2 regions of the Brevibacillus brevis NBRC 100599 genome follow, and region 2 is predicted to be linked to the other one. Evidence: predicted binding sites of a transcription regulator. Region 2 holds the regulator's gene; the other holds the start of a gene.
What was found. Region 2 encodes LexA, which represses DNA repair genes until DNA is damaged. Its sites were predicted from a motif close to CGAACATATGTTCG; they were not measured.

Region 1 (9,131 bases), 250 kb from region 2:
TCAATCCAATCCTGGGGCAAATTTTTCGAAGTACATTTACCTTGCATTGGGCCATTATATGCTTGTTTACCTGTGCAAGTGTAGTACCCTTTTAGAGCTCGTTTGCTTCCTGGATAATGAATCCCCACATAAGTTAATCCGCAGCACTGACACTTTAGTAAGCTACGTAGTAAATACTGATTCTTGATGTTACGCATAGCTTCTATTTGGTTACTTCGAAGGACTTTCTGTGCTTTTTCCCACGTTTCTACATCAACGATGGCTGGGACTTCACGTTCAATTACATCGCGTTTTCGTGTACTGCGTTTTCCGTAGAAATGTACTCCCTTGTAAGAGGTATTCGTAATGATCCCACGTATTCTTGAGGGGCGCCAGATACCCGCCGTATTCTCTTTACGTTTCCCACGAGTAATTTTTCGATCATCCTTTGCGTATGACGTAGGGATACCTAATGCATTTAAGTAGTTGGAGACTTTTATACATGAATGGCCTTGGTTAGCTAACATGTGAAAGATCAGTCGAACAACACCTGCCTCTGTCATATCGGAGTTAGGGAGTAGGTCTTCACAAATCTCCAGATAGCCATCACTGTCTACGCGGTAACCATACGGGGACAATACCTCCAAGCCATTTACCGGACCGTGCAGCGCGGTTTGCGCCGTACCATAGACGTTCCAGGATGGTCTCCCGTTCCAAGTCAGCAACTCCAGCCAGAATGGTTAGGAGGAAGCGTCCGGATGGGTCACCAGTATCAAACGGCTCCGTCATAGAGCGAATTTTAACACCGTCACTTTCTAGATCGTGAACGGAATTCAGGATGATTCTGGCGGATCGTCCAAGTCGGTCTAAGCGATAGATGAGAAGGAGATCAATCGTTCCATTCTTAGCATCTTGTAATAACTCACGGCCGGCTGGACGAGCTTCTAGTAGGATTGTTCCAGTAACGCCGTCATCCTTGTACCACTTAACGATTTCTAATTGATGAAGATCCGCATACTTACAAGCAAATTCAAGTTGGTTTTCGATCGTACCACGTTCTGCTTGATCGTCTGAATTGACACGTGCATAAACAGCTAACCGCAACATGGTCTCCCTCCTATATTAAATTGTCCTTTTGATTTGTTACGAGATGAATCGAATTGGGTTGCATGACAATTTTAATTTGATTCTCTGCAATCTATCTGCATATAGTTCGGGTGTAACCTTAAACTGCTCTGATAGGGTATCTAATATTTCAGGCTGCTTGTAATCATAGTTCTTCAGCATATGTAGTGGTAAGGCAGCGTATCTTGTGAAATTCCTTGCATCCCATTCTTGGAGCTCACGAAAAGCAGCCGGCATCATTAGCTGACGTCCGGAATGACGGAGGATATGGCATAGCTCATGATAGAAGCGCTCCCTTTGAACTAATGTGGTGAGCCTTTTGTCTATGGTGATGCTCTTAAAACGACCGAATTCATATGCCATTGAATGGGATCTCTTTGTAAAAGAGATGGATGTCTAGTAATTTTGCAATACGCTGTTCGTCTAATTCGCCAGGTGTTTTTATGCCAAGTTGTTTGTAAAAGTGGCTTATCCAAGTTTCAAGAGGGGTAGGAGTGTAAGATAGCTTCATTGATTCACCTCTAGTAGGAACGTTTGTTCTGTATATAATCTTACAATTCCTACTTTATTCCTACTAGTGACAATTCGGTGTATAATCTTTGGAAGTATATCCAGATTCTGAAGCTCACGGGAAAGAAGGAGCATGAGGGGGATCAGCTAATAAATCTTCTTGATTTACAGATTAAATTCAATGAGGTTTTAAAAAAGAAACTAACAATTGAGGAATTCGAGCAATGGGTCTATGTGACTCCAGAGATTGCAGAGCATTATGGGCACGCCCTTTACCTGGAGCTTATCAGCTTAGATTTCAAGGGGAAATATATTGATCTAGACCTAGAGCAATTGTTAACGCCGGTAATGCCTTTTGGAGAGCTTGAGTACCGCATAATCAAAGAGGAACTAGAACTAGTAGCTAGTGATACAAATGATATAGATAAAGTATTAGATAACATTTACGAGAACTATTGTGATGGATATAGTTTCTTGCGATTCTTGGGTCTGTCTTTTGCATTATTAGGTGGTTCTAATGGAACGTTGATTATCAATGAAGGTGTACGTGAATTACTAAGGGAAGAAGCCAAGAGATTATTGAGGTTTATAGAAGTAGATAAGATCAGAATTACTGGAATGTTTGAGTACGACGACTTCAGAGACAGTGAATATCGAATCGAACTAACAAATGTGGAACTTATGCTGCGGAAACTGGAAGAAAAGATTCAGGAAAAATAGGTAGTAATTTTGAAGATCAGCTACTCTTGCAATTATTTGGACTTTCAGTAACAAAGAAATGGATCAAGACTTAATCTAGGGGAGATGTAAAATGGATAATTGGATTCCATTGTCGGATGAGCAATATCGCCTGATTTGGGATAAATTTTATAAGGATTTCGATTTCAAACCAAGCATTCATAGCAGTGATTGGCCTTCGTTTCATATACCAGTTTCTTTTGTTACATTTGATATTACTGAATATATAGATGAGGATATCGATGATCTGGAGGAGAAGTGTATTACCAACCTTAGAGCGGTAACTGGGTCTGACGAATATATCTACGCACTGGATTGGCACCACGAGTGCTATCTCTACAATCCGTATCTAGAGAATACAAGTGGAAGGATAGGGTTTTACCCAGATGGTGACTATTACTTCTTTTTGAATAAAGAGTTTAAGTGGGGATATTTAGGGCATCCCTGGGAACAATCAATTAGCATTTTTGGAGAAGAACTTATTCATCAGTTTGAAACCAATAGACCAACTATGTTTGGAAAGATAGTGCGCAGTAATCGATGAAGTATTTACAAGCTTCTAACAATGCCTCTTGATCATTGGTCAGGAGGTTTTGTCGTTTCATGTCGGAATAATACGATTAAAAGTTGTAGGTAAATAGAATTATCTGTCGAAGTTAACGAAAATACAAAATTATCATTAAGGGTGAATATAAATGGAAATAGTAAGTTCTATTCTATTGAGTATTACTTCGAACTTTATTTATGATTTAGCTAAAAGTTTTAAGAAAGTAAACAAAAAATCGATAGAGCAAACGGTTTCTCATTCCTTTGAAGGGCTAGAGCTGGAATTGTTTAATCTTGATTCTGGGGCCTTCTCAACATTTCTTAATTTATATTCAACAAGAGTAATATTCGTAGATTATATAAAATATAATGCATTTACTAAAAGCTCTGTAGCGTCTATAGATAAAAAGATAACTAAAGAAAAATTTTTAGACAAAATTTCGAATGCATCACTTCAATATGTTGAAGATATAAGTGACAAGAAACTGAATAAAATTGATGTTAAAAAATACTTTAAAACAATACTTGAAATTCTAGAAAAAAAACTCATTAATGATCTCCCATTTGAGCTAATGGTCTTACATCATCAAATAAATAAACTATTATTAAATATTGAAGATAGAATAATTGATACTTTAAAAAATAAACCAATTGATATAAAAGAAGAGGACGAAGAGACGCTAAAAGAATATGTAGAAATGTTGAAGGAGGTTCATAAAAAAAATCACGTTTATGGGATAGATAGAATAGATCTAGCAAAATTCTATATTCTTCCTGAACTGCGTGTTGAAGTAGAAAAAACGTCATTAAGAGCTATTGCAAAGAATGTAAATTGGACTAATTTGTTTGCTTTTTCAAATTTGGTTTCTGTCATCGGTGGACCTGGATATGGCAAAACTCTATTTTTAAAGTACCTCACGCAAAATTATACAAAGCTAAACATTTATGGATCAGAAGCATTATTACCTATTTATTGTAACTTGAAAGACTTTAGCCAAAAATCTTTAGTTGAGAGATCATATTCGATAGAAGATTTTTTAATTGATAGTATGGTAAGCAATACTGGAATAGATTGTAGTAAAATAACGAAAAACTTTTTGAAAAATTATCTCGCTTCTGGTAAATGTTTGATCCTATTTGATGCTCTTGATGAAGTAGAAACAGTGGAGAGAGAAAGAATATCAAATGTAATTGTAACTTTTTTTAAGTATTCAAATAAACATAACAAAGTCTGTCTAACAACGAGAGATAGGGGGTTAATTCCTGATACCCCAATTGTGTTTAGTGTTTGTCCAGTTACTATAAGACAAGTAAATTCATATTTGAATAAAATGGTCTCACTTGGTAAATTCCATAAAGAAGATGTTCCTATATTTACAAGTCAATGTGAGGGGTTAATAAAAAGTGAATTTTTAACAAATTTTTTAATGGTAGCATTAATGGTGAGTATTTATAAAGCAGAAAGAGAATTGCCAGACACCAAAATTCAATTATATGAAAAGTGTACTGAGTATATAGCTAGGAGAAGGGAACTAAAGGATAAGAAAGTTAGATTTAATTATAGTTTGTTTAGAACCATCATTGATAATGATGCTACTTTTGAGAAGTTATCCGAACTTTCAAAACGAAATAATAAGGAGGTCAGACGTACTCAAATTGTCGAGTTATTAACGGAAGTATACAAGAAAAGGTATTTAGACGAGAATAAATTGTTGGATGCTATAGAAGAGTTCCTAGATTTTTGTGCTGAACGAACAGACTTATATGTCCAAGGAAGTGATGAGAGTCATTATAAATTTTTTCATAGATCATTTTTTGAATATTTTTATGCGAATTTAATAGTAAAAGAAATGACTAATGAGCAATTGTTAGATGAATTTACACATTATGGAGAGGATAGTGAAATTTTCGAGAATTGCTTTTCTATCCTCAGAAAAAATAATTACGACCGTTATATTGAATTTGTTGATTACATATTTGATGAAGTTGATAAATTTATTTCGACAGGAGAAACTGATTTGATTTTTTTGAGAATTATTTATCATGCCGTAGTTTCACTTGACGAAGAATATTTCGAAGAAAGATTTTATACGTGGTGTTTTAGCCCATTCAAGCTTATTACACGAATGCAGCGTTTTTCTTCGCAGGAAAGTCGAGCTATTACCAATAAAGTTTATGCTAGAAGAAATTGTGAGGACGACTTGATAAAATACTATAGTGAAGAATTAATGCTGTGTGCCTTGATAGACGATTTATTTGAAGAAAGCTATTTAACAAGTGTGAGGCTTGGGTTTGGTTATTTAATTATTGCAGTTTCAAGAAAAATGTCTGATGAAAAAATGAAAATGATAAAAAGTGAATTATATGAACTGATGACAGAATCAGTTACCAAGCTATTAACGAAGTATGATATTGAATTTGACTGGCGTCTTGAATTAGAAGAAGATATTTCTCATGATTTTGATACTGTTTTTAAAAGCTGTCAGAAGAAATATTATAAAGGACTTAATTTGGTACTGGAAAAATAGGTTTGGCATGAAGTTATTTACCCAATCTATAAAGAAACAAGACACGCTATTGCGTGTCTTGTTTTTTCTAATATAAACTGTATATTCCAAATCTCTGATTAAAGACGGCTTTATTACATAATTGCTTCTTGTAGTTGATCTTGTGAGATGATCCGTTTCACATACGTTCGAAGACATTCAGGAAATTCGGCATACTGTGAAAGCTCTGAGAGTACATTAGCAGATAATTGTAATTGGTTTTTTCTTTTGGTGGAGAAAAGAAACGGGTGTCTTCTGTTACTATCTTCTGATAGAATTTCTATAAATTTTTTGAAGAAAAAAAGTTCGAACTTTCCTCTATACCACTTTTGTCGATCAATGGACCTAAAAGATCTCAGTTTATTTTCTAAGGTTTCTTGATCTATTTCAGCTGCATGAGGAAACATTTCTATCAATGAGTCGAAACTATATTTTTGAGTAACTCCTGTCAGACTAACAGTGACTAAATTAGAAGGGTTTAAATCACTCAAATTAAGCCTTGTGGTAATCCCTTGCTTCGAAAGATCTCTGTGACAAGCTATCCATGCATTTATCTGGTCCATTGCATCATGAAACTCTGATTGATGAGTTGAAAATGCATGTAATGCTGTATAGTAATCATCATCTGTCTCATCAAGTTGGAACTCTCTCTGTAATACTCTACAGATAGTGTTTTTAGTAGTATAAAGATTTTCTATTGAATAGCAAGGGGTCTCATAAATATGGGGATTGTCAATTAGTTCATCAAAGTCTCTATCTACAAAATACAGAGTCTTAATTAGATCATATTCACTAATTCCAGTAATCAAGCGGAATAGTTTTAAAACTCCCTCTTTTCCCTTGGAATTAATGAAGTGATATTTATATGATGGTTCAATTGATTCAATCTTTGCTGCGTAATATTTACTGTCTTCACCCTCAACAAAACAAAAAACTGCATCTTTATTTCTTTCAAGCAATTCCATAAAACGTTTATAGGAAACTGATTCTTTATCACGACTAGCTCTCAATTTTTCAAGGTGATCCATCTTACTCCTCCGAGATGTATGAACTTAACGATCTAGCGTCATTATCGAGTTCATTATCGAAAATAAAAGGTGAATGTGTAACTACGAACATGAACTTACATCTACTTGAACCGATGATATCTGGGAGTAACTTTTGCTGCCAGTCAATTGACAGCGACAACTCCGGTTCATCAAACAAAATAATGAAATCTTTGTTTGAATCTAAATAAATTTTAGAGAAGAGAGAGACTATCTGTTTTTCACCAGAAGACAAATTCGTTAATTTGATATCTTTCCCGTGTTGCTTAAATAAAATTTCTACTTTGCTCTCATCATATGTCAATTTATTTCGGAGATAATTATTGCACACCTTAACAAACTGTTGAATTCTTTCGTCGTATTTTCTTTGTTTTTGATAAACTTTTATTAAATTTGATAGGAAATATATCAGAGGATCATATTCCCCGTTAAAGAGTCGCTCGTTTTCTAAAAGTATATCAATACTTTGTTTTAACTCATCGCTTATATTATCTCCGACTCTATCTAGGACAATTTTAAGAGTATCTGTTTGAATGCTGTTTCTCATTTCTGGAGTTACTTTAATGCCTGTTACTAACTCTGCTAGCATTTCTCCATTAATTTTGGAGTACCACTGTATAGCTGAGTCTTTAATTTGCTGTGTGATGGTAAGGATGGCTTTTTCTACATCAGCCATACCAAATTGAATAAATTCACTTTTATAATTCTCAATTCCAAGCTTATGAAGGTCTTCTTCTACTCGTCGATATGTAGGAAGGAAAATAATATTCATATTAAATTCTGATAATATCATACTTTTTTGTTTTTCTATTCTTTGATTTCTTTCGTTTATATCCTCAAAGAGTTTATCCAAATTAAAGCTGATCTGAGTACTTTTCTTAGTATTTTTTACCTCTGTGAGATAATTCTTTGAATATTCATTTGCACTAAATACAATTTTGTTATTATTAATAGTAATCTCATTAGGGTTTAATTTATTAAATGGTTCTACTGAAACAAGATCTTCTTTACTAATGACAATATGGTTTCCACTGTTAAAAAACAATTCAATAGAATGGAAATCAATGTCGATTAATTTCTCGAATTTTGTAGATAGAGTATAGTACAAGACATTAAGAATTGTTGTTTTACCTACACCATTTTCGCCCACTAAAATCATTACACCTGAATCAAAATCAATATTTACGTTTTTGTAGCCGAAAAGTTTATTTATCCGAAATTTTTTAATTTTAGGTAGCATGATTCTAAATCTTCCTTTCATAAAAAAATTATGACATATTAATTACTCTGCTAAAATCAAGAAAGTAATCCAAGTGTAGTTAATTAAATTTTCCGGAATTATCCACAGATCGCTCTTCGAGTCTCTAAAAAACGAGACGGCTATTAAGTAGCTCGTCTCGTTGTCATTTCTGTTGCTCCGCAATATATCTCAAGTATCTCACATGCTCTAAAGCTTTCTTTTTATCTTCCTCGCTGAGCTTATCCAGTTCGAAAAAGAAGAGGTTTTCAAATTCTGACAGGTGCTTGTCTGATTTAGCTGAAGAGGTAAGGGGGGAAGTCCGCCCAGTTAATATATAGTCTGATTCAGTGTTGCAGATTTGAGCAATTCTAGCTATATCTTCAACACTAGGAGAAGTGTAATCGCGCTCCCAATTAGAGACTTTTTGCGGAGAAACATTAACACGATTAGCAAATTGTTCTTGGGTCCAGTTATTAGCTTTTCTGAGTTTTCTTATTCTCTGCCCAACCGTTTCCAACAAAATCACCTCCTAATTCGATATTATCAACAACTAACGGATTTAGGTAGTTAGTTAACGGTATTTGAGAGTTTGATTAAAAGAATGGTTGACACTAACGAAATTCGTTAGTAATATGCAGGTAACGGATATCGTTAGTAGGGAGGTGATTAAGTGGTTCATACAAACGTTTACCAATTAAGGAAGGCAAAGGGAGTAACGAACATGGCGAGTATGCTAGGGATTTCGTTACAAGGGTACGGCCATATTGAACTTGGCAATGTACGTCTGATGTAGCAATTTTTTTGATGAGAAACTAACGAAATACGTTATTTCAGAATTGTATAAACCAAAGCCAGCCTAAAAGGAGGCCCACAATGATCAAACCACCTAAAGGGATCGAGTTCGCACCTGATATGAAACGAATGGTCCATGCTTTAGAGGTTTTGCTTAAGTCAAAGCCAGCAGAACCAAAGGAAGTCACTGAGACGAATCAACCAGTAAAGAAAGAGGAAACAGCTTAAAGGAGCACTGCCTGCACACATACAACTGCATAGGGCACCGAATGCGGGAGCCAGTGAAGATAGGGGGCGCTCCTTAATACATTCCACTATTTTATCAGATAAGCGTGATAACAAGGTCAAGATGAGGTCACTGCCAAAATGATTTCTTTGGAAAACAGCCAAGACAGTAAATGGCAAACATATAAGGTCTATTGTTTTGACAAAAACGAAAAGAGCCATTTCGCCACGAAAACATAGAAGTTACAGTTGAATCGATGTTCAACTCTCAAATTTTACTCTTCTATGAAGTCCAGAGTAAAAGACTTTAGACAAATAAACGTTTTGGAATAAGCTCTAATATACTTGCCCACCCCCTCTATCTTTTCCTACCCTATAACCAGA
Region 2 (13,895 bases):
GATGCATTCCGGTCTCCAGACATCGTAGCAGCATCGGAAGGAGCGGATGTACTATTTCATTGTGCAAACGTTCCTTATCACGAGATGGTGAATAAGCTGATCCCACTTGGCGAAGCGATCATGGAAGCCGCCAACAAGAGAGGAATGAAAGTAGTTGCGGTAGACGGCATCTATCCATACGGAAGAAAGCAGATGGAACCAGTGACGGAGGAGCATCCAAAGCAACCGCATACGAAGAAAGGAAAAATCAGGTTGGCATTTGAACAAATGCTGTTTAGCAATCGCTGGGATCATAATCGAACGATGATTGTCAGACTACCGGATTATTACGGACCTACTGCTAACCAAGCATCGTATCTGGGGGCCACACTGGAAGCAATTGCGGCTGGAAAACCTGGGATTTTTATTGGGAATATGCATGTTCCTCGCGAGTTTGTTTATTTGCCTGATGCAGCGAAGATGATTGTAGAGTTGGCCTGCCGCGAGTTTGCTTATGGACAAAATTGGCACATTCCAGGTGGAGGCATCATTTCCGGTCGAGACATTGTGCGAATTGCTCAAAAAGCAAGTGGCACCGTGAAGCCTGTCATTCCTCTTGGGAAAATGGGTTTGTCTTTGCTGGGGATGTTCGTCCCGGTGATGAAGGAGGTTGTCGAGATGCTGTACTTAACCGAAAAACCGTTGATTCTTAGTGGAGAAAAATATAAACGGCTTATTGGGCCGATTCCTGCGACGAATTTCGAGGAGGGTATAACGGCAACGATCCAACATTTGCAGAATCGTACTTCTATGAAATAAATAATAGCAATCAGTTATTGATTAATCACTTACAATGACACGTCGGAATTTCTTTAAATATTCCTTTACAGGAATATTCCCTTTGGTGTATATTTTACCTAACAAAACGATCACAATAACGCTGAAGGGGATGAGATGAGCGTAGAATCCATCATGTAACGAGGTGAGTGACATGTCAGGGATGAATCCGGGCATGGACATGGCGACGCTGAGTGCTTTGGCTGAACCAAATCGTATGAAAATCGTCGAACTTTTGCGCGACGGTCCTCTGACAGTAGGGGAAATCGCTGACCAACTGGGGCTTCGCCAGCCCCAAGCCTCGAAGCATTTGAAGGTGCTTAGTGACAATGGGATCGTGGATGTGAAGGCCGAAGCCAACCGCCGATTTTACAAACTCAGGCCCGAGCCCTTCCGAGCGTTGGATTCATGGGTGAGGTCATTCCAGCGTGTTATGGAAGAAAGATTTGATAACCTGGAAGACTATTTGCGGGAACTGCAAAACAAGGAAAAAGCTTGAGATTCATTCAAAAGAATGAGGAGGAATTACTATGTCAAGAAACGCAATGGTTTCAAGGGTAGAGAACGAGCGAGTGCTGGTACTGGAGCGTGTATTCGACGCGCCTAGAGATCTCGTGTTCAAGATGTTTAAGGAGTCTGAGCATCTCAAGCGCTGGTGGGGACCGAAAGGCTGGGAACTCCCAGTTTGTCATGTTGATTTCCGCCCAGGTGGTGTTTGGCACTACTGCATGAAGTGCGTGGATAAGAATCAAGGTGATTTTTACGGCATGGAATCTTGGGGCAAAGGTGTTTATAAGGAAATAGTTGAGCCCGAGAAAATCATCTATACCGATTACTTTTCAGATGCAGAAGGCAACACAAACGATGCGATGCCTTCGACAGAGGTTATGATGGAATTCATCGATTTGGGTGGCAAGACGAAGCTGGTCAGCCGATCTGAATATGTATCTGCGGAAGCTCTCAAAACTGTCATGGACATGGGGATGCTAGAGGGGATCACCCAAACGTGGGATCGTTTGGAAGAGAGTCTGAACGAGATCAAGTAAGCGAAATAGGAAAGGCCGCCTGGTATGAAGACCCGGCGGCTTTTTCTTTTTAGTAGCAGATTTATTTCACCATTAGCGCAATAAAATCGTTCAGCTTATCCAGCGAAATGATATTTTGATTGCATGACACGCTGTCTTGGCAAATGTAGTTTCCTTTTTTCAAATACGTTCCATCCCCGGAACCTTTGGCTTCAAGGATGAACATGCCGATCTCCTCAAAGCGATTACAGAGCGCACAAACGCCTTTTTTGTTTACATTTGTAAACTGTCCGTGTATGCCAATCAGTTTTCCTTCGTGGTAAGCAACAATAAATTTCTTTTCCGTCGCAGTGTCTAGCCAGCTCAGATAAGAGATTTCTGAAAAATCGATCTCAGCTAAATTCGATACCTTTAGCTTCTTTACTTTTGGAAAGAGCTTCTTAATGGAAGACTCTGTGATAGCAGGGAATGGAATTACAAACGGTGAAAGCTGATTCAAAAACTGCTTTCCTTCTGCCTTTTCTTTTATCGAGTCAATCGGATGCAAAATCTCTTTTTGTTCTTCCGTCATGTTTGGGAACAATTGAAAGACTTCTTCATGAGCGATTTCTTTTCGAGCACGAATCACGTTGACATCTGTACTGGTCGCATAGGCGTTCATGATTGCTTGAACGCGTGATTTAATGAAGTGATATTGATGCGTATGGATAAAAGGTTCCATGTTGCGGTTCCTCCTGTTTCTGTCTTGTAAGGTGGGTTCTTCTTTAACTTTAGCGTGTTTGCAGGTGAGGAGAAAGGGAAAGGACATTTCCAAAAAAAACTCGCCATAAAAAAGCACTGACAACCTAATGAAAAGGTCTTCAGTGCTTTATAAACGTCTATTTGGTATACACGATTTTTTTAATCGTCTCTGTAGACAAAAAGTATTCCTCCGCTAACTGAGAAATAGCCGTCCCGGCCCGAAAACTGCTTTTAATAGCTGTATTCCGCTCATCCAGGAGTTTTCTTCCGCCAGTGCGCGTCCCCCATTTTTGATGGGTTACTTTTGTCTTCGGAATATAAATGGTTTCTCCTTGCACGTACTTTTGAATTTCCGCGAGTAACGATTCAGGAAGGATTAAATTTGCTTTCACACATTTCATTTCTGCTCGCTCCTTATTTATAGATAGGCAAATAAGGGGCAAAGCCAAGAAATAGGAAATGAGATACGCAAATGAAGGCGATGATTCGTTTAAACGGAAGACCACCTCATGCAAAGTATCGCCTCACTATTTCTAGGCTTTGCATGAGCCGCTGCGGTATGTGGCAAATTGAGAGCATTCGCCATTGGTACACCCCCCTCGAGGTCCATTTTGAAAACGGTGTCCCCCTTTTTTAAAAAGGGGGTATTTGAATTATATAAGAAAATGGCTTTTTTGTATAACGATACTTACAAAAATGTGAGTGGATTTTGAATGTTCATTTACAACCTTTTGAAAGTCAAATATAGTAATGGTATCGAATGTGAAAAGAGGTTTTGATTGAGTATGATGAAACTGATAATCGCTAAGTAAAATTCGAATGAATTTTATATGGGAAAAGGTTAAATGAAGGGCGTGCCCTTGGTTTCTTTTTTATTCCTTTTTTCAAAAGCGATTAGAAGGCATTATATCTCATTCAAACAAATTTCACGTTTGTGCATGATATCTATTCAGTTCGGGATAGGTATCTTCATCACAACGATAAATTTGACCATGAGAAGAGAATTCTTCTTGTGGTCTTTTTTATTTGGAAAGAAGGGATTGCGAAAAAGGAATGGATGATGACAAACCGCACAAAAAATAGAACGGGAGGTTTTTATATGCGTGAATATCGATTGATTAGTGACTACAAGCATATCGAAACATACAAGGAAAGCTTTAATGACCTCGCCAAGCAGATCTTTCAGCTCGATTTTAGAGAATGGGATAACAAGGGCTTTTGGAATGACAACTATGTCTGCTATTCCTATTTGGATGGGGATCAGGTTATTGCGAACGCTTCTGCCAGTAAGATGATCGTGACATCCAATGGAAAAGACTACAAGGCACTTCAGATCGGAACGGTCATGACGCATCCTGCCTATCGCAACCAGGGGCTGGCAGCGAAATTGATGAACCATATTCTTGAAATATGCGAGAAGGAATACGATTTTATCTATTTGTATGCCAATGATACCGTGCTCGATTTTTATCCGAAGTTTGGATTTGAGAGAGTACCTGAAAGTAGTTTTCGTTTATTGGCAACCGATTTGAAAAAGCACGTGGAACAAAAATCGGTCTTGCGTAAGCTGGATGTTGATAATGAGGCTGATTTTGATATTATGAAGGAATTTGCTGCGAAAAGAATCCCCGTTTCAACGAGACTAGGCATCAAAGATAGCGAGCATCTGTTGATGTTTTACTTTTTGCTTGTTTTTCGGGATGCGATCTATTATCTCGAAGAGGCGGATGTGATTGTCTTATTTGAACGAGAAGATGGACAACTGCATGTATTTGATGTTGTAAGTAAAAAACCAGTTGATATAGAAATGGTCATTTCTCATTTGATAACCGCTGAGACAACGATCATTCATTTTCACTTTATGCCGGATAGTGAGAATGAAAAGATCCAATCTGCATGGATGACAACAACCGATGATGTCTTATTTGTTCGCCCCTCGTTAAAAATGGAGACAGAACATTTTCGTTTTCCGCTTACTTCCCACGCATAAAAGGTTTGAAAAGACACAGTAGGTGAAACAGTAAAATAGCTTCGTGCCATCGGGGGTTGCCGAAAAATGATCAAATGTGATTATTACAATATATGAGTTATGTGCTACCAGTTTATAAAGACTGGTAGTTTTTTAATCCCCCTTCTGAAGGGTGGATGTACGAATCCACCCAGATGGTCACATCAAGTCGACGATCGGGAAGGATGATCAACAGATTGAGGCCAGATCGTCGTACAGCACACAAGAATGGCGGGGCGATTCATTGTGATACACAACAAAATGACCTATCCCAGCAGTTCTTTGGCTCCGTTCATGACTAAGGGCAAAGACTGTTTAACAAATGATTCCGCACTTATTAGACGCCCTTCATTGTTCCAAACGTAAGCAGCCCCATACATCCCCCAACTTAACATGACAGAAGCTGTATTTATTAAGAATTGCTGGTTTGGAGTCGATAGCATCTTGTCTTTATCTATAAAGGAAAGAAGTATCGTTTGAATTTTTTCCTTTATTCGAATTTCGAATACAGGTACAAGCGATGTATTTCTTCTTTTGCACATAGTGCTTAGACCCATGTGAAATTCGCACACCCCGAGAAAGATACTCTGAATTGTTTCTTCATTCAATCCTTCGTGACCGCTTATTCTATGATTCATGATTGTCATAAATGATTCCATTAGTCTGGCCTCAAGAATTTCGAATTTATCTACAAAGTGCGCATAAAAAGTCGCTCTGTTAACAGTAGCTCGCTCTGCAATATCCCTAACGGTTATCGATTCAAAGTCTTTTTCTTGAATTAATGAAGCAAAAGCGTCTTGAAGGAGTCGCCGTGTACGTATCACACGAGGATCAGCTTCATTCTTTCTAATGGTCATGGTTAAGATCTCCCCAGTAAAACGACATTATAGAAATGGTGTTGTCTATACAACGGTTTATGGTTATTGCTGATTGCGTACCATTCGGTTGCTATTATAGCATACAAATACAACAAGTGTTGTTCAAGCAACTGATGTTGTATTGACACAAAATGCTGAATGCCGTTTTTTCAAAAGGAGGAGGGAACCATGTCGGTTTGTAACTATGATCCCGAGATCAAGATTTTGAGGGAGGAATAGACCGAAACATTACGGCAAGCTCCGCGCTGGCTCTTTTAGCTACTACCATGCAGCCGTGGCGTTTTTTCGTTATCGACAAAAAGATAGTTATATAAAACACATCAGGAGTGTGAATGATGAAGAGCACTTGGAAAGTTTACGTTCTAGCCTTGATCAGCTTTTTAGTTGGAACATCCAATTACATCGTTTCTGGAATATTAGACCGAATTGCAGAAACATTGGGAACAAACGTTGCGGCAGCAGGTCAGCTCATTACGGTTTATTCCCTGGCCTATGCGGTCGGCACTCCTATTTTGATGGCGCTGACGGCCAAAATGGACCGGCTTAAGCTCCTACTTTATTCGCTGGGCCTCTTTATTGCCGCAAACCTGCTGACATTTATAATGTCTGACTTTGGTTTCTTCATTACCGCGAGAATCATTACGGCGTTAGGCGCCGGGGTGGTCACAGTTAACGCGCTAAGTATCGCCGCCAAAATTGCTCCGCCAGGTAAGCAGGCCAGCGCCATCGCGAACGTCACCATGGGCATTACCGCATCGCTCATCATCGGCGTCCCGCTGGGCAGAATGATAGCCTCTGCTTTTGGCTGGAAAGCGGTATTTCTGGCCATTGCGATTGTCGCGGGCTTGGCCATGCTTGTCATTGCTGGAGTTATACCACGTATGCAGGGCGACAAGCCTATCCCTCTGATCAAACAATTTGCTTTGTTAAAAAAACGTCAGGTTTTGGTTGCTTTAGCGATTACTTTTTTCTGGTTGGGAGGATATTCCCTCGTCTATACTTACTTATCCCCTTTTCTGCTAGAGGTAACTCATTTACATGAATCATTGATTAGCGCAGCTCTGTTCGTGTTCGGCGTTGCCAGTTTGATTGGCTCGAAAGTCGGCGGCTACAGTGCGGATAAACATGGCATCAAATACACGCTCGTTTCTGGGATGGTGCTTCACGTCATTTCGTTGATTTTGCTATCTTTAGTCGGACAGTCGGTCATTGCCGTATTCGCCATTTTGATCCTCTGGTCTTTTGCCGCATGGTCATCTGCTCCCGCGCAGCAATTTAACCTAGTTTCGCTTGTTCCTGAATCCACGGGCGTCATGCTGAGCTTGAACAGTTCCATGATGCAGCTTGCCATGGCTGTCGGCGCAGGAATTGGCGGGCTGATCGTTAACCGTGTTTCTTTAGCATCCATTACCTGGTTCGGCGTACTCGGCGTACTCATCGCCATCATTGCTGTGTTTGTATTATCCAGAATGGCATCACGGCATTCGGTGGTTCAATCAGTGGAGTAAGGTGATCTTTCAGTTCTTCACAAAAAAGCAGACCGCAAATGAACGGCCCCCAATTGTTGGACGCAACAATGCGGTGTGGTTGTTAAGGTAACGAAAAGTACATATCCATGTGAATAAATGAGCGTAAACTATCGGGGGAACGATGCTACAATAAACAAACGAGACGCGGCTACCGGCATGATTCGGTAGCCACGTTATACTCTAGGGGGAGTTTCCATGCTACTTCGAAGATTTCATGAGACGGATATTGACCAGATCATCACTTTATTTTATGAGACCGTACATACCATAAATAAGCAAGACTACACGCAAGAACAAGTAAATGCTTGGGCTTCCCTAGCGGATTTGAAGCAGAGGAAAGAGGTCTGGTTGAAAGCTCTGACGAGTAATATTTCCTATGTTGCTGAAATGAATGGTTATATCGTGGGCTTTTCTGACATGAGTGTACAAGGTTACCTGGATAGATTATTTGTTCATAAAGAGCATCAGGGGCAAGGAATTGCTTCAGCATTGGTAGACACACTTGAATCTGAAGCCAAAAAATTAGGTCTAACCGAAATAGAAACCGATTCGAGTATTACCGCTAGACCCTTTTTTGAAAGAAAAGGGTACATCGTAGTAAAATCGCAAATCGTTGAACGCAATAGCACTAAGCTGATGAATTTTAGAATGAAGAAAAGTTTACGCTAACGAGAGACGAAAGCTGAATACAAAAAACAAAAAGTCGGTAATCCTGAGAACAGGAAGCTGGTTACGTCGGCCAGCTGAGTGCCCTGATTACTCTTTAAATGAAACCATAGTAACATTCTGATCTTTTTCGTTCACCGTTAAAACAACCTCACTTGCATAGCGTGAGAGAAATAGGAGAAAGGGGGATTCTAGCAGGTAGTCACTGAGCACCCAGTTCGTGGGGGATATGGAGACCTCGTCACACGTTTTGAATGGTCTATTCATAAAGTCCCAGAGCCTTTTGTGATCCGGTTGGGGAAGGTAGGTAGTCTGCTTGATAAAGGAATCCCTGTCTATTTGGAACAGCTTTATGCTTAGGAGATTACTACGTTCACATTCTCCCTGTAGATAAAAATCGCTTACCAGAGGATTAATCTTACTTGTATGTATGACCGATTCGATAAAAGAACGCTTTATATTCGGCTTTAAATCCTCCAGCCTAATTTCCTCCATCTTTCCATTTGTGCATATTCCCCGTACTTTCGTAAACAGGCTTGTGAAATTGACGGAAGCATACGCTTCTATCTCGGGATCGTTGTGGGCCGGAATCCGATAAGCAGTATGTTCATGAACAACAAAAGGGGCGATGGCCCATTGCAGGACGATATCATGGATAAAATCTGGGGGCTCCTGAAGCCCACTTGACTCGAATCTCTTAAATGAGAAGTCGACGTTTGTTTCTACCCGATTCTCTCCAGTGAGGAGCGGTAGCTCTATCAGCCAATCCATATAGTATGTCCTCCTTAATGATCGGTTGCAACGCCAGTCACTGTTTACCCCTTATGATCCCAGCAAGTTGATAGATTTGCTAGCAGATTAATCCTTTCGTAGGGGCTGAACTCTTTGGCGTAATTCCTGTTCGGTCAACGACTCCAATTGCAACAAGGCCTCATACGGATCATCACCCGGAATATGAAAGTATCGAGCAAATGCAGGTTCTGTTTTGAGGCCGTCTTGCTTCAGAGCCCTGATATGTATACACGCATCCAAGCCCCCTATATGTAATAATCGTGCTTCGATGTCCATATGACGATAGGCGTTTTGCTTTTCGACTGCAACCGGTTGAGCAAACAATTCAAACCAAAAGCCAGCTGTGAAAAACGAAATAACGCACGTGGGAATCCCTTTTAGATCGAGTTTTGTCACTTCAAAGCTGGTTAAGCAGCCAAACGCTTTACGGACAACCTGCTCAAACTGATCCAGATCACGACTCTCACAAATAATATCCAGATCGCTTTGCTCAACATCAATGTCCAATGGGATGGTTCCGGCAAGCACTGGACGGTAATCGGCTAGTACTTCCATGATATGCGTCTGTTGAATCGCTTTCCACGCCGCTTTTTGGCGCATCGTTCCTCTGCCCAGGTAAGAGAGATCATGCCAATTTTTCATGAAACTACCCCCATGTCTACTTTCTTTTAAAATAGTGTAGACAAAAGTGAATAAACGCGCAACGAAATTGGTAATCACTCGTATACCTAAATGAAGGGAGTGTAGTGGATGGAAATATTTTTGTGGGTCGTGGTTGTGTTATTGTTCCTGCTAAGCATCGCAGGAATTTTCTTGCCCGTTTTACCTGATACGATCTTGTTGTGGGGGGGCTTTTTGCTCTATCACTTTTTCATTGCAGATCCTGGAGCGGGATTGCCGGCATCCTTTTGGTGGGGAATGGTCGTTCTAAGCATTCTGCTTTACGGTGCTGACTTGCTGACGAACATGTACTTTGTGAAAAAGTACGGGGGGTCCAAGTGGTCGTCCATAGCTGCTGCCGCCGGAATTATCCTCGGGATTTTCGTTTTCCCACCGTTTGGTATGCTGATCTTGCCGTTCGTATTCGTCGTTCTCGTAGAGTTGATGGTACAGAAGCAGTCAATGGAGCGAGCAGTGAAAGCGGGGGTAGGCTCACTAATTGGATTTTTGGGCAGTGCGGTCGTAAAAGTCATCTTGCAAGTTACGATGATCATCTGGTTTTTTATCGCCAGATAACATATAGAAAACAAAAAGGACAGCCGAGGCTGTCCTTTTTTACGTGGAAACTAGTGAATGAGGCGATAGACACCAATGACTTTACCGAGAATGGTGACATGCTCCAGAATGATCGGTTCCATCGTGGCATTTTCCGGTTGGAGACGGAAGTGGTTCTTTTCTTTGAAAAATCTTTTGACGGTCGCTTCATCTTCTTCTGTCATAGCTACGACAATGTCACCATTGTTCGCTACGTGCTGTTGGCGAACAATGACGTAGTCTCCGTCGAGAATCCCGGCATCAATCATGCTATTCCCGGAGACGCGCAGCATGTAGACCTTGTCGGAAGTCACGATATTGTCTGGAAGCGGGAAGTATTCTTCCACATCCTCAATGGCTGTAATGGGTTGTCCAGCGGTTACTTTTCCGATTACTGGCACACGGACGACAGAGTCTTCGAAATTGTCTTGAAAACGATCTTCATCTGAAAGCAATTCGATGGCGCGAGGTTTGGTAGGATCTCGACGAATGAGGCCTTTTTTCTCTAAGCGTGCCAAATGACCATGTACCGTTGAGCTGGAAGCGAGGCCAACTGCCTCTCCAATTTCACGTACAGAAGGCGGATATCCTTTATCACGAACTTCCTTTCGTATGAACTCGATGATGGCTTGTTGTCTACTCGATAATTTTGACATAGAAAGACACCCCTGATTTCTCGAACATATTTTCCTATATTATACCATGGGAGCTTGCGTTCGACAAACATAAGTTCGTTTCGTTGTTGACATGAACATATGTTCTCATTTATTATGAGCTTACAAGAGAACAGAACGTATGTTTGTAAGGAGGCCATTATCATGAATTCATCGACAGTACGTAATCGTTTCGAGAAAAAAGAAGAACGTCGTGTTCGTTTTGGTATCACGAGAGGTCAAGCACTCTTGTTTCTTATTACATTTACTCTCTTTTTTTACTTGTTGACCGAACTAGTGTTTGCTGCTTCACCAATGGACGAGCCACAAGGCATAGAAGTAACCGTACAATCCGGAGATAGTCTATGGTCGTTAGCTGTTCGCTACTCAGATCAGCATACGGATGTTCGTGACTATATCATAGAAATTAAGGAAGCGAACGGCTTGGATAGCAACTGGATTTACCCGGGTCAGACTCTGATCATGCCTGATATGCCGTAAGTGTTCGGCTGTCTTGCGGGATCACTCGAATGTGGTATAATGAAGCGGCACTACTACAGAGTGGGAGGAACCAGCAGTGGTATCTGACGCAGAAATTAAACGCATTAACGAATTGGTCAAAAAATCTCGCGAAGAAGGTTTAACCGAAGAGGAAAAGCTCGAGCAAAAAGCATTGCGCCAAAAGTACATTGACGCCGTTAAGCTTTCACTGAGAGCAAATTTGGATTCCATCCGTTATGTGGAAGACCTTGAAGAAAATAAGCCAAAACAGTAAGATAACAATTACTGATACGACAGACATCCTCGCTTGACGCTAGGGTGTCTTTTTCTGTGACATACATAACGCTTTGATAGCCAGGGAGGGAAAGCGATGGCGTGGATAGCTGTGGCGGTTGGCGGAGCAGTTGGCTCTCTTGTGCGCTACCTATTGTCTTTACTCGCAAATCAGCCGGAATGGCCGTGGGGAACCTGGATCGCCAATGTTTGTGGATCCTTGATCATTGGCATCTTGTTCGTGCTGGGGAAAGAACGTGGCATTTTATCTCCAACACTCTATCTCTTATTTGCAACGGGTGTCATGGGAGGATTTACGACTTTCTCTAGCTTCTCCTTGGAAGTGGTCACTTTTTGGGGAGAAGGACATCTGTTGCGGGGCACATTATATGCTCTTCTCAGTTTGGGAGTCGGTCTACTTTCATGTGCGGTTGGAATATGGCTGGCTAGGCAATGGTCCTGATACGTACACGATACATGTGAGGGGGAATGAAGGTGAGTACACAGCATCGTGATTATGAATGGGAACAAAAAAAGCTGGATGAAACCATTTCAGCTATTGATGAAGAAATGGAGCAGCTTCGCAATGAAATTCGCGAGGCAACCGATGACTATGTGAAACAGGTCGTTAACTCTAAAAAGGCAAAGGATTTGCGCTACCTGGAAGATCAGGGGCGAGAGAAGCCTTATTTCGGCAGAGTGGACTTCTTGAAGGATGAAATCTACGAGCTGGATCAGGTCTACATAGGAAAACGGGGAATTGTACGCAGCGATACATTTGATTCTGTCGTCGTGGATTGGCGTGCGCCTATCGCCAGTCTTTATTATTCTGGTGAGAGCAAAGACGCGTTTTATCGGATGGGACGCGAGATCGTGCGTGGAGAAGTTCGATTAAAGCGTAATTTTGCGATTGAAGACGGGAAGATCGTCGGTATCTATGATGGAGCGGTAAAAGAAACAATTAACCGCGAAATGGGGCATCCTGACGAGTTTTTGCAGGAGGGCTTCATCGATGAATTTTTGGCAGCCAATTTAAATCAGGCGAACGATAGCAGACTAAAAGACATCGTCGCTACCATTCAATCCGAGCAAAATGATATTATTCGGGCGGAAAAAGAACGGCCCATTGTCGTGCAAGGTGTAGCGGGGAGCGGAAAAACGACGATTGCGCTGCACCGGCTCTCCTATTTGATTTATAACTTCCAGGATTCCATGATGTCCAAAAAATTCATGGTGTTTGCGCCAAACCGGATGTTTCTTACCTATATATCCGAGGTTTTGCCGGAGTTGGGAGTCGATGACGTTCAACAGTCTACCTTTGTAGATTGGGCAGCGCGTCTTGTGAAGCCTCTGCTGCCAAAAGGGTGGAGAATCGTGAGTCCCGATAAGCCTCTTCAATTGTTCTTCGAAGAAGGGCAGGACGAGCGCCAGCAAGAAATGACGCGAAACAGGCTTCGCTTCAAAGGATCGCTCGCTTGTCGGGAGGCGCTGGAGCAATACATTCGGCATATCGTCGAAACGAGAATCCCTTTTAAGAAACTCAGCTTTTTATACAACAAAACAAAGCAAGTCTTTTCCATTCCGGGTGATTTTATTCGCCAATGCTTCTTGGAGCAATTCGCCAATATGCCGTATCATCGTCGAGTAGAAGCGCTTCGCAAGCATTTAAAACAAGAAATGAACAAGCAATTATTTGCCCATTTACGAGAACGAAAAGTCGATTTGGACAAAGAAGGCTTGTACAAATTCGAGAAAATGCTGGAGCAAATCCTGGATACGTACCTGACTTCGTTTCCAAGACTGGAAATCTTCACAGCTTATCGCGAGCTGATTGCTGATGAGGAATTGCTGCGCAAACTCGCACCTGCTGACATTTCAGACGAAGTTGTGCGTGATGTGACTCAGTCAAGTGCTGCGCTGTTTGCAGAGGAGCGATTGGAGCCCGAAGATATCGCGCCATTGCTATACTTGCAGCATATTGTGGAAGGAATGAATAAGGCGGAGCATTTTGATCATACGGTCGTGGATGAAGCACAAGACTTGAGTGCGTTAGAAATAGCTGTCATTGCATTGGCAACCAAGCGAAACTCGCTCACGATCGTGGGAGATATTGCGCAAGGCATTCATAGCTACCGAGGAATTCATGCTTGGGAAGAGTTGACCAAGGGGATATTTGCGCAGCTGTTTCCTTCCTATTATACGTTGTCGCAAAGCTATCGTTCGACAATTGAGATTATGCGCTGTGCTAACGAAGTGTTGCGGCAAATTGAATTGCCCGAGACGGTATTGGCAAAACCGGTTTTGCGTCATGGTGAAAAACCAATCATGGTCAAGGCTCGTTCACGAGCGCAACTGTGGGAGGACATCTCTTCGCGTGTGGCAGACTACCAGTCGGAAGGCTTCAAAACGATTGCGATCGTAGCGAAAACGATCCTAGCGAGTAAAAAAGCACATAAAGGCCTGCAAGACAAGATAGCTGATCTGACTCTGTTAGGCAGCAAGGATAACCAATTTCCAGGTGGCGTAACCGTCATGCCTGCTTTTTTAACAAAAGGCTTGCAGTTTGATGTGGTCATTTTGCTGGATGTGGACGCCTATCAAAATAATGAATGGGACGCGAAGCTATTGTATGTCGCGATGACACGTCCAGTCCATCGGCTTGTTATGACGCAGGTTGATGACGTTTCTTCACCGTTGCTAATAGATTTACCAACAGCGCTCTACACCATGGCTACTGACGAATAAGAATCGACTCATCA

Region 1: a site for LexA is predicted at 1,632-1,645, ahead of BBR47_RS18030 (ImmA/IrrE family metallo-endopeptidase). Genes of this name have one in related genera too.

The regions. Positions count from the first base shown of each region.
Region 1 is NC_012491.1:3,772,972-3,782,102, reverse strand. Features, by position in the region: gene BBR47_RS18035 (recombinase family protein) at 1-617, opposite strand, end outside; gene BBR47_RS31655 (recombinase family protein) at 586-1,086, opposite strand; gene BBR47_RS18030 (ImmA/IrrE family metallo-endopeptidase) at 1,123-1,467, opposite strand; gene BBR47_RS18025 (hypothetical protein) at 1,693-2,334, shown strand; gene BBR47_RS18020 (DUF2716 domain-containing protein) at 2,426-2,896, shown strand; gene BBR47_RS18015 (NACHT domain-containing protein) at 3,048-5,426, shown strand; gene BBR47_RS18010 (DUF4435 domain-containing protein) at 5,540-6,472, opposite strand; gene BBR47_RS18005 (AAA family ATPase) at 6,474-7,730, opposite strand; gene BBR47_RS18000 (helix-turn-helix domain-containing protein) at 7,894-8,256, opposite strand; gene BBR47_RS31825 (hypothetical protein) at 8,401-8,523, shown strand; gene BBR47_RS31310 (hypothetical protein) at 8,604-8,750, shown strand.
Region 2 is NC_012491.1:3,520,330-3,534,224, reverse strand. Features, by position in the region: gene BBR47_RS16715 (SDR family NAD(P)-dependent oxidoreductase) at 1-798, shown strand, start outside; gene BBR47_RS16710 (ArsR/SmtB family transcription factor) at 971-1,315, shown strand; gene BBR47_RS16705 (SRPBCC domain-containing protein) at 1,347-1,862, shown strand; gene BBR47_RS16700 (FusB/FusC family EF-G-binding protein) at 1,924-2,562, opposite strand; gene BBR47_RS16695 (CD3324 family protein) at 2,720-2,983, opposite strand; gene BBR47_RS16690 (GNAT family N-acetyltransferase) at 3,682-4,572, shown strand; gene BBR47_RS16685 (TetR/AcrR family transcriptional regulator) at 4,857-5,447, opposite strand; gene BBR47_RS16680 (MFS transporter) at 5,804-6,976, shown strand; gene BBR47_RS16675 (GNAT family N-acetyltransferase) at 7,193-7,666, shown strand; gene BBR47_RS16670 (hypothetical protein) at 7,754-8,434, opposite strand; gene BBR47_RS16665 (DUF4269 domain-containing protein) at 8,522-9,097, opposite strand; gene BBR47_RS16660 (DUF456 domain-containing protein) at 9,206-9,691, shown strand; gene lexA (transcriptional repressor LexA) at 9,742-10,365, opposite strand; gene yneA (cell division suppressor protein YneA) at 10,528-10,863, shown strand; gene BBR47_RS16645 (DUF896 domain-containing protein) at 10,940-11,137, shown strand; gene crcB (fluoride efflux transporter CrcB) at 11,234-11,599, shown strand; gene BBR47_RS16635 (HelD family protein) at 11,632-13,881, shown strand.